2 regions of the Bartonella sp. LJL80 genome follow, and region 1 is predicted to be linked to the other one. Evidence: predicted binding sites of a transcription regulator. Region 1 holds the regulator's gene; the other holds the start of a gene.
What was found. The regulator LexA, encoded in region 1, represses DNA repair genes until DNA is damaged. The targets are predictions, from matches to a motif close to TGTTCNNNNTGTGTTCNG.
Positions count from the first base shown of each region.

Region 2: a site for LexA is predicted at 2,631-2,648, ahead of ACYSNS_RS01440 (helicase-related protein). Genes of this name have one in related genera too.

Region 1 covers NZ_JBTXLM010000004.1:220,430-225,990, forward strand. The annotation lists gene rimO (30S ribosomal protein S12 methylthiotransferase RimO) at 1-1,035, opposite strand, end outside; gene lexA (transcriptional repressor LexA) at 1,296-2,015, opposite strand; gene cysN (sulfate adenylyltransferase subunit CysN) at 2,151-3,758, opposite strand; gene cysD (sulfate adenylyltransferase subunit CysD) at 3,758-4,660, opposite strand; gene ACYSNS_RS07880 (phosphoadenylyl-sulfate reductase) at 4,657-5,433, opposite strand.
Region 2 covers NZ_JBTXLM010000001.1:320,840-326,400, forward strand. The annotation lists gene ACYSNS_RS01440 (helicase-related protein) at 1-2,361, opposite strand, end outside; gene rpmF (50S ribosomal protein L32) at 3,350-3,529, opposite strand; gene mtgA (monofunctional biosynthetic peptidoglycan transglycosylase) at 3,729-4,382, opposite strand; gene ACYSNS_RS01455 (polyprenyl synthetase family protein) at 4,586-5,437, shown strand.

The DNA of each region.
Region 1 (5,561 bases):
ATCAAGACCTAGATCATTTGCGGCAGCGCCATGAACTGGCTCATATTTGAAGCAACCTGCACGCTCGATTTTCGCTTCAGCCAACCAGTCCAGAAGTATCTGAAAGTCTTCTTCAGTCTCCCCAGGAAAGCCGACAATGAAGGTTGATCGTAACGCTAAATCAGGACAAATTTCGCGCCATTTTTCGATGCGCCGACTTGTTTTTTCCAAATGGGCTGGACGCTTCATATGTTTCAATACGTTTGACGAAGCATGTTGAAAGGGAATATCCAAATAGGGTAGAATTTTTCCTTCCGCCATCAACTCAATAACATCATCCACGTGGGGGTAGGGGTAAACGTAATGCATTCGCACCCAAATCCCCATGTCACCGAGCTCTTTCGATAGATCAAGGAACTTTGCCCGAACTTGTCGATCTTTCCACGGGCTTTCACTATATTTCAGATCAACGCCATAAGCACTGGTATCTTGAGAAATAACCAGAAGCTCTTTAACACCAGCATTGACGAGCTTTTCAGCTTCACGCAAAACATCGGCTGCAGGGCGCGAGACTAAATCGCCACGCAGAGCCGGTATAATGCAAAAACTACACCTATTAGAACATCCTTCTGAAATCTTCAGGTAGGCATAATGGCGAGGCGTCAGGCGAATACCTTGCGGGGGAACGAGATCTACAAACGGGTCATGTGCCGGAGGCGCTGCCTCGTGAACAGCCTCCATAACACTTTCATAGGCTTGAGGTCCCGTAATAGCGAGAACGTTAGGATGCGCTTTGCGTATGACATCGGGCTCAGCACCCAAGCATCCCGTAACAATGACCTTACCGTTTTCCTTAATAGCATCGCCAATATTAGCAAGAGACTCATCACGGGCAGAATCCAGAAAGCCGCAAGTATTTACGATTACAAGATCTGCTCCCTCATGCTTGCGAGCAATTTCATACCCTTCAGCACGCAAGCTTGTTATTATACGCTCAGAATCCACAAGCGCTTTAGGACAACCAAGCGATACAAAGCTAATACGTGGCGCAGACATACTTATTCCCAAAAACAATATGGATGGACAACCTTGTATCCATTGCCGAGATTATAAATTGGCCGAAAAACCTTAAGTCAAACCTTGGTAGTAGACCAGATATTTTATGACATGCGGTATATTGCTCGTTTTTCGACTTTTTAACAAAAGCGCGAATAACATGAAGTTGTTAAGTTTGCTACCGAAAACCGCTCTCCTAAACTTTCGCGTCTAACAACGTGAAAGCTTTTAAATTGCGATAAACGGTTTCCAAAAGCCTTTTAATAACGTCGGATAAGGCCGACAAGCCGGCCCTGCAACCTGATGCGATCTGGCCCGAAAATACGCGTTTCATATGCAGGATTTGCAGCTTCCAAGGCAACCGAAGCTCCTTTACGACGATAGCGCTTCAATGTTGCTTCTTCATCGTCAACAAGCGCTACGACGATCTCGCCCGGATTGGCGGTATCTCCACGTTTGATGATCACGGTATCGCCGTCAAAAATACCGGCTTCAATCATAGAATCACCTTTCACTTCAAGCGCATAATGTTCTCCAACACCAATCATATCCGGCGGAAGCGATAACATATTGGTCTGTTGCTGAATTGCAGAGATCGGAACACCAGCTGCAATACGCCCCATAACAGGAACATTGACATTCGCAACAGCCATATCATTTGCTGAAGAAGGTGTTTGCGGCATGACATTTTTCAATGTCTGTCCTTTTGTTCCTTCTATCACACTCGGCGAAAATTTACGCGTTGTTGTGAGGCCAGGAGCAATGGTATCGGGAAGCCGGACAACTTCCAATGCACGCGCACGATTGGGAAGCCGACGGATAAAACCGCGTTCTTCCAATGCAGTTATCAATCGATGAATGCCGGATTTGGAAGATAGATCCAAAGCTTCTTTCATTTCGTCAAATGAAGGTGGGATGCCGCTTTCTTTAAGGCGGTCGTGGATGAACAATAAAAGTTCATATTGTTTGCGCGTAAGCATACAGCCTTCCAATCAACGAATCAAAATAGAAACAAAACCAGAACATACTCTATATGTTCATTAATTGTTCTACAAGTGTTTTCAGACGAGAAGAAGTGTGTTTATCGTGTAACTATCAACAGGGTAACGTCAGGCCTAGATGCCGGCTCCGTCTTGCAGTCCTTGCACGCGCGTTTTGTCCGGTCTGTTCGCTATTTGGTAGACAAATGGGCGCAACACGAAATCAAGCGCGATGACGAATAATGTCCCAATAAAAGATGTTGTGAGATGGTAAATGATAAGGCCGAAGAGTATCGCTGCCAAAAGCCGACCAAACAGTATTGAAGTAACGTTTTGATTGCTCAAGGGATGAATCCAGAGCTCTATCGCTTCTTTGACGATAGCCTTATCAGAATTTTTTAGTTTCTTGTCATTAGCTTCTGGTAAGTCGTTTACAGAAGCTACTGTTCCTAACGCGACGGTTTCGTTTGTATAGGGATCAATCAGTATGAAAGCGCCCAGGGTTTTGTCATCTTGATAATTTGATGCGACTATAGGCTTTTCTGTATTGATCGTTAGCCTGCCGATTTCATTCATCGTCAGTGTACTGTCAAAAATCTTTTGATAGCTATGGATATCAGTTTTATAATCGAGTGAAATTATTTTCATTGGCGTTGTAGCTGTGCCTATACGCAATAAAAAGCGGTCTTTTAGTGAAAGCTGTATAGGTCGCATCCATAAAATGTCGGTGCAAAAGCTCCGAGAGGCATTTATGGTATCTGTTGCAGATACCAAAACATCTCCACGCGATACATCTATCTCGCTTGTTAAGGTGACAGTTACGGCATCGCCGCTGGCAGCTTCTGTGACTTTGCCATCGCTTCCGAATATATCTTTAATGACTGACCGCGCTCCACTCGGTAGGGAGATAACTTCGTGTCCGCTTTTAACCTTTCCGGTTCCAATAGTTCCGCTGAAGCCGCGGAAGTCCAGATTGGGTCGATTGACCCACTGGACTGGCAAACGAAATGGCTTGTTGGTCGTATCATTATTTTTTATCGAAACGGTATCAAGATAGTCGAGCAGTGTTAATCCGTCATACCAGCTTAAATTTTCTGATTTATTTGCTAAATTGTCTCCCAGTTTCGCACTTAACGGGATGAATACGATCTGCTCAAAAGATAGGGCGGGTAGGAGCGTTGAAAATTCGTCAACGATGCTTTTGAACCGAATTTCGTCGTAGCTCACGAGGTCCATTTTGTTAACGGCAACAATCACGGAGCGTATCCCCACCAATGATGTGATGAAGGCGTGGCGGCGCGTTTGCGGAAGGACGCCCTTACGTGCATCGATTAGAATGATTGCAAGATCGGCTTGAGAGGCACCCGTGGCCATATTGCGTGTATATTGTTCATGTCCCGGCGTATCTGCAATGATATAGGAACGCTTTGTCGATGAAAAATAACGATAAGCGACATCTATTGTGATACCTTGCTCGCGCTCTGCAGCCAGACCGTCTACCAACAATGCAAAATCAATATCGTCCCCCGTTGTACCAAATTTCTTTGAATCGCTCTCGAGGCTCGCTTGTTGGTCGTCATAGATGGAGCCAGTGTCATAAAGAAGACGGCCTATTAGCGTTGACTTACCATCATCGACAGACCCACATGTTAAGAAACGTAACAGAGTGTTCTCCTGTTCTATAGGTCCATTGTCTTCATCGGGCGCTGCGGATAGACTTGCGGGTTGCATTGCCAAGCTCATCAGAAATAACCTTCTTGTTTTTTCTCTTCCATCGAAGCTCCGCCATCCTTGTCAATGGCCCTTCCTTGCCTTTCAGATATACGGGAAAGCAGCATCTCCGCGCGAATTGAGGGGAGATCGGATGCGAAGGATTTCACTGCACCGGTTAAAGGATAACAACCTAACGTTCGGAAGCGTACGCTCAATGATTGAAGTTGTTCGCCCGGTCTGAGAATCATACGTTCATCATCACGCATGATTAGCATTCCCTCACGCTCAACAATTGGCCGAATGGCTGCAAAATAAAGCGGTACAACAGGAATTTTCTCACTTTCGATATATTCCCAGATGTCACTTTCAGTCCAGTTTGATAGAGGGAAGACGCGAAAGCTCTCTCCTGGGTTTTTCCTCGTATTGAAAAGATTCCAAGGCTCGGGTCGCTGAAACTTTGGATCCCACCGATGCTCTTTGGAACGTAACGAAAAAAAACGCTCTTTAGCGCGACTTTTTTCTTCGTCACGACGCGCTCCGCCAAAGGCCGCATCGAAACAGTATTTATCAAGTGCCTGTTTCAGCGCCGCAGTTTTCATAATGTCAGTATGCATACGGGAACCGGAATCAAAAGGATTGATATTCTGTGCGATACCTTCTTCGTTTCTGTGTATGATAAGGTTCAATCCAAGCCTTTCGATCTCCCTGTCTCGAAAAGCTATCATTTCCTTGAATTTCCAACCCGTGTCGACATGAAGTAGAGGGAAGGGGGGCTTTCCAGGAGCAAATGCCTTCATCGCGAGATGCAGCATAACCGCTGAATCTTTGCCAATCGAGTAGAGCATTACCGGATTTTCTGCCGTCGCGACAACTTCACGTAAAATGAAAATCGATTCCGCTTCAAGCCTCAGAAGGTGCGGCTTCGACGTCATCGTTGCGCTCCAGAATTACGAGGAAGTGTCTTCGTGTGATCGATGACACTGTTTGGTCCATGTTTCACATGCAAACCACATTCCTTCTGGCTTTCACTCTCCCACCACCAGCGACCCGCACGCTCAAGCTCTCCAGTTTCAACCGCACGTGTGCAGGGCGCACAACCTATGGATAAAAAGCCTTTTTGATGAAGTGTATTGACGGGAATGGTATGTGCATCTGTATATCGCTTGATATCATCCCTTTTCCAATCAAAGAGCGGATTGATTTTTATAAGATTGTGCTCTGCATCGAAGGAGACAAAATCCGATGCGTTCCTTATCTCAGACTGATCGCGGCGTAATCCGGTTACCCAAACCTTTGCACCCGATAAAACATGTTTTAACGGCTTAACTTTTCTTATGTTGCAGCAGTTCTTGCGCATTTCGGATGCATAATAAAATCCGTTGATCCCCTGATCAGCGACGAGTGCTTCTATGTCATTTTGATCGGGAAACTTAACAGCAATGCGACAGCCATATTTTTCTTCGGTTTTCTGCCAAAGTGTATAAGTCTCAGGGAATAATCTGCCAGTATCCAGCGTTACAAGGCAAATATTGAGGCCAAGATTTGAAATGAGGTGCGTCAAGAGTTGGTCCTCAATGCCGAAGCTTGTCGTCAGTACGGCCTGAGAGCCTGCCAAGCTTTCAATCTTCAGCATGCGCTCGTCAAGGGAAAGCGCTTCAAAACCAGATGCTAACTGTGTTTCAATTTCACGCAAAGTGAGCGCCATTTCTTTCGCCTTATCTATTTATGAGATCAGGCCATCAAGATAGCGTGGAATGCCGCTAAATTCGGCATTGTATGTTCCAAACAAATGCCGCCGTGGAAATGTTTTTTTTACACGACGGCAGTAAATTG
Region 2 (5,561 bases), on a different contig from region 1:
TGCAGGCGTTACAATAAAATGTCTACCATCATATGCGCCATCAGGGCGCGTCCCGCTGCCGGGCTTCCAGCTGAGCGCGGGACGTATAAGGTCAGCCAAACGTTCCAAAATATCGATACGAACCGCGCGGCGTCCCAAAACACGATAACCCGCGAGTTGATAGAACATAGGATCATAAGATGGCTCGACAACAACCGAGGTTCTACCGGCCGATAGAACCTGAAGAACATCGCCGTATCCGGGTAGATCCCGACCATCATTTTTCAAAGCCCATAACATCGTTACGGCTTGTGCGGGAGCCGGCTTCAACATCATTGGAAGGAAAATGTGAAATGCACCAAACCGAACACCGAGGCGACGCAAAGCGGCCCGCGATATCTGGTCGAGGTTTTTCACCTCGTCAGCCACATCTTTTCTAGGCAACACGCCCAATCGCTCGACCAGCTGAAAAGCCAATCCGCGGGTAATCCCTACCAAAGCCTCGGCATTCACCAAATCAAACAGCGGCTTAAGAGCGGTTTCAAAATGGAACGCAACGAAGCGATCAAGCCGTTCCGCCACTTTATCACGTGCAGCACCGGTTAATTGCTCATCTGCCAAGAGCACCGCGCGGGGCTTAAGAAGATCATCCGTTGCGACAAGGCTTGCCAAAGGCTGGCCTATCCAACGCACGACTCCATCCGAACCAATCGCCAAATCGCCATTGGCTGTAGCAGCCAGACGATCAGCGCGTTTGTCAAACTCCGATGCCAGTGCTTTTGCGGCAGCCGCTCTGACGGCCTTAGCATCATTTCCTTCACCGCCAACATCCGCGATAAAACGAAATCCATCAAGTTTTCCCACATGGTGTCCTTCAACGAGAACATCACCATTTTGAGCTATTTCGGCATCCATCATCACATTCTCTCTCAGCCGCCTCATAAGTACGCTTGTTCTGCGGTCTACAAATCGTTTCGTCAACCTCTCATGTAGCGCATCTGACAATCTATCTTCAATTTCCCGCGTCTTTTCTTGCCAGTGTTGCGGATCGGTTAGCCATCCGGGCCTATGCGAAACAAAAGTCCACGTCCGAATCTGTGCGATACGATGGGATAATGTATCAATATCTCCATCCGTTCGATCAGCGCGCGCGACCTGTTCCGCCATGTAATTCTCGTTCACGGCGCCGCGTTTGACCAAATCCCGATAGATGCTGGCGATAATGTCTGCGTGCTGGGCCGGCGCAATCTTGCGATAATCCGGTAGAGCACAGGCATCCCATAGAAGCGCTACCCTTTCTCGCCTATCGGCGAGGTGCGCAATATCATAGTCACGCGACAGAAACTCCAATGCCTGCGCATCGACTGACGGCAATGCGCGAACCAACCCTTCGACAGGTGACGCTGTATCCAGCGAACGACGCAAACCATCCAGACTGGAAAAGTCAAATTCCGCGGTGCGCCATTGCATGACTTTGACAGAATCAAAATGATGCGCTTCGATTCGCTCCACCAAGTCTGCCTCAAGTGGCGCAACGCGCCCGGTAACACCGAATGTACCATCGCGCATATGTCGACCTGCGCGGCCGGCTATCTGCGCCATCTCCGCAGGATTGAGATCGCGAAACTGGTATCCGTCAAACTTCCGCGTTTGGGCAAAAGCCACATGGTCGACATCAAGGTTCAACCCCATACCGATCGCATCGGTTGCCACCAGAAAGTCGACATCTCCAGATTGATACAATGCCACTTGCGCATTACGTGTGCGCGGCGATAACGCCCCCATGACCACCGCAGCACCGCCCCGCTGCCGTCTTATCAGTTCTGCAATGGCATAAACTTCGTCCGAGGAGAATGCCACAATTGCTGTTCGGCTAGGCAAGCGCGTAATTTTTTTTGAACCGGAATACAACAATTGCGAAAAGCGCGGGCGGCTGACAACCGTTACTCCGCGTAGCAGCTTTTCAAGTATGCCTTGCATCGTTGCCGCGCCAAGCAGCATCGTTTCCTGCCGTCCGCGCAAATGCAATATTCTGTCGGTAAAAATATGCCCGCGCTCAAGATCTCCGGCAAGCTGCACTTCATCAATCGCAACAAATGACGCCTTGGTCTCGCGGGGCAAAGCTTCTACCGTGCAAACCGCATAGCGGGCGGTAGGCGGGGTGATTTTCTCTTCACCCGTTACCAGTGAAACCTGATGTGCGCCTATTTTCTCGCAAATACGGCTATAGACTTCGCGCGCGAGAAGCCGCAACGGTAAGCCAATCATACCGCTATCATGCGCCAACATCCGCTCGATCGCCAAATGCGTCTTGCCGGTATTTGTCGGCCCCAATACTGCCGTTACGTCACGTCCAGAAAGGATGAGCGGGGTTTTCCCCATTGCGCACTCCAAATTAACAGCCATGATTGCTGTAACCACAAGCCCAACGGATTAGCGCCTTATGGAAACAGGCGCAAGCCTTGTCATGAGAGCGCTTTTCGCGCCTGACGCTATCCGGCCGGCGCGTCTCAAGCTTTTAATTTGTTGCGGTATCTTATCCGATTGATGATCCACATCAATTGGGAACCGCTCTAACATCCCATTAACCATAAAAATTAACGATTGGAACAGCACCAGAACGAATCAGCGACGAATCGCTGACCTAGCGGTGTTCTCCCTATGTTCTCACTATATGATGTAGATGGAATCATTATGGCGCTAAATGTAGTTTAACTTTTTGTGGCATTTGGCGATATTCAACGCGCAGCGTTAACTTTTGGCGTTCTGTCTTATCCAACCGTCAAAAGGCACCGGGCGAAAGTGTGTCAACATGGACAAGTCTTAAGAAAAGCTGAATAAAAACAATTCAATATCGGGTATTTTATTAACTTCAGGAACAGCAGGGGAACGAATCGGCGACGAATCGCTGACATGACGATGTTCTATCTTTGTTCACACCATATATAGTAGTAACAATGATAAGATAGACTACCATCTCATCGATAATAGAGCATGCGCGATAGCAATGTGCGGAGAATAGGTTAATTTTTATCGTTAACAAAGCGTAAAGCGATGATCGTTCTCAAGCGTCCTTGGTTTTGAAATCATAGTTGATTCGGTCATTTGGATAGTGTTTCGGATAGCAAGAAAGATCGCCAGCTCCGTGCTGGTTGCTGCAGCAGCATCTGCCTGCCCGTTGGTGCTTAGAGCAGTACGACGCATTCTTCGTCCTCGCCAAAGATAAGCACTGATCAACGAGAATACTTTTGAGGCGTCATCAATGTCCAATAATCATAATACGCTTCACACGATCATTACGGGACACTGAACCAGACAACAAAAAACCGGCCAAAAGACCGGTTTTAATGTTCAAAGAATGATGGTGAAATCAATCTTTCGGTGTCAAAACCTGACGACCACGATACATACCGGTTTTCAAATCGATATGGTGCGGACGGCGAAGTTCACCGGAATTCTTGTCCTCAATATAGGTCGGAGCCTTGAGGGCATCAGCCGAACGGCGCATACCGCGCTTGGACGGAGATGTTTTTCGTTTAGGTACAGCCATGGAATTACACTCCAAATTCGCTAAAAACGCATCTATTAAGGTAGCGACAAAGCCACCTTGCCAGACAAAATTGCATAAGGTTTGGCGTGCCTATACACTGATTGGGAGGGTTTGACCAGTCTTCAAGCGCATTTTTTTGATAAACACGGATAAGAATGTCGCGGTATAATTACCAAAACACGCTTATTCCATCAATTGATCATCGTACGCATTGTGTATAGGCACCAGATCGTCGCGCGCGATTCTCGATCAAGCGAGCAAGCCTTGCCAGATTAACTGTCGGGCGTGCTGGATTGCGTAGTTTCGGATTGGGCAATGTGACCGCGAGATAAGCAGCCTGTCTTGGTGTCAAATTCTTCGCAGACCGTTTAAAATAATGTTGCGCTGCTGCTTCGGCACCATAAATTCCCGGACCCCATTCGGCAATATTCAGGTAGATTTCCATAATCCGGTCTTTTGGCAAAATAAAATCGGCAAAGACAGCATAGGGAATTTCAAATCCTTTCCGCAGATAAGACCGGTCATGCCACAGAAAAAGGTTCTTTACCATTTGCATAGTGATGGTCGATGCACCGCGTGAGGGGCCACCATCACGTGTCACGACGGCTTTAAGCTCGCCCCAATCGACCCCATGATGGGAGCAAAATTGGCCATCCTCCGACATCATCACCGCGTAACGTAAATTCGGGGAAATATCATCAAGATAGACCCATTGCCGATCATATCCACGGATAAGCGCAAGATCCTTGATCATGAGAGTTGATACCGGGTGAATAAAAGGCAAGCGATAAACAACGATCAGGAAAGCCGGAAAGACAAACAGGAAAAACAGGACATATGCAAATATGCGCATATTATAGCGCCATTTTGCTCGTCCGTCCGTTGGTTGATCCGCTTGCGTCAAACGTCATGCCTTTCTGCGACCTTTAACCGTTTTAACCCAAAGTATTGACGGCGTCGATTGATTGGTTCATGTCCATGTTGCAAAGATTGAAGGAACGTACAATGGAAGATTTTGCCAATACACTTGCAAAAGATGCACAATTGATTGGTGAAATGTTGGATGCGATGCTTACTGAACGCATCGAGACTGGCGAAATCCGTCGACCGGATTGGCTTTTAAGCGCAATGCGGCACGGCGTACTCAATGGCGGCAAGAGGCTTCGGCCTTTTCTCGTTATGCAGACAGCCGCATTATTTGACGCAAAGCCGCAAACAGCTTTGCGTATTGCTGCGGCACTGGAATGTGTCCATTGCTATTCTCTCATCCACGATGATCTGCCCGCCATGGATGATGACGATTTACGCAGGGGCAAGCCAACCGTGCACAAAGCCTTTGACGAAGCAACAGCCATTCTGGCTGGTGATGCTTTGCTAACATTGGCTTTTGATATTATAGCCGATGATGCGACCGAGTTGAAAGCAGAGACCCGATTAAAGCTTGTTACCGGCCTGTCGCGTGCAGCGGGAATGGGCGGCATGGTGGGTGGCCAAGTGCTTGATCTGCAAGCTGAAAAACAGAAGCCAGATGAAGATGGCATCATCACTTTGCAAGCCATGAAAACCGGTGCACTTATACGCTTTGCATGCGAAGCTGGCGCATTGATCGGCAATGCGACCCATGAAGACCGTGAACGTTTGGTGGAATTTGGTGCGGCAATAGGACTGGCTTTTCAGCTGGCCGATGATGTTCTGGATGTCACGGCCGACACGGCGGCGCTGGGTAAAACAGCGGGCAAAGATATCGCTTCCGATAAAGCAACATTGGTCGCACTGCATGGATTGGATTGGGCAAGGCATCAATTGGATGGCTTGGTTGATCAGGCAGAAAGTCTTCTTTTACCCTTCGGCGAGAAAGCAACGATTTTGCGTCAAGCCGCGCATTTCATCGCCGATAGGAAAAACTGATGCCCACCGATGGCTATGAGGAATGTCGTAGGGTTACAAAACCCAAGGCAGAAACGGATAATAACGTGGTTTGAGTTTGCCCAATACCGGCAAAAGCAAATCATACGCCCAGCTACATATGCGA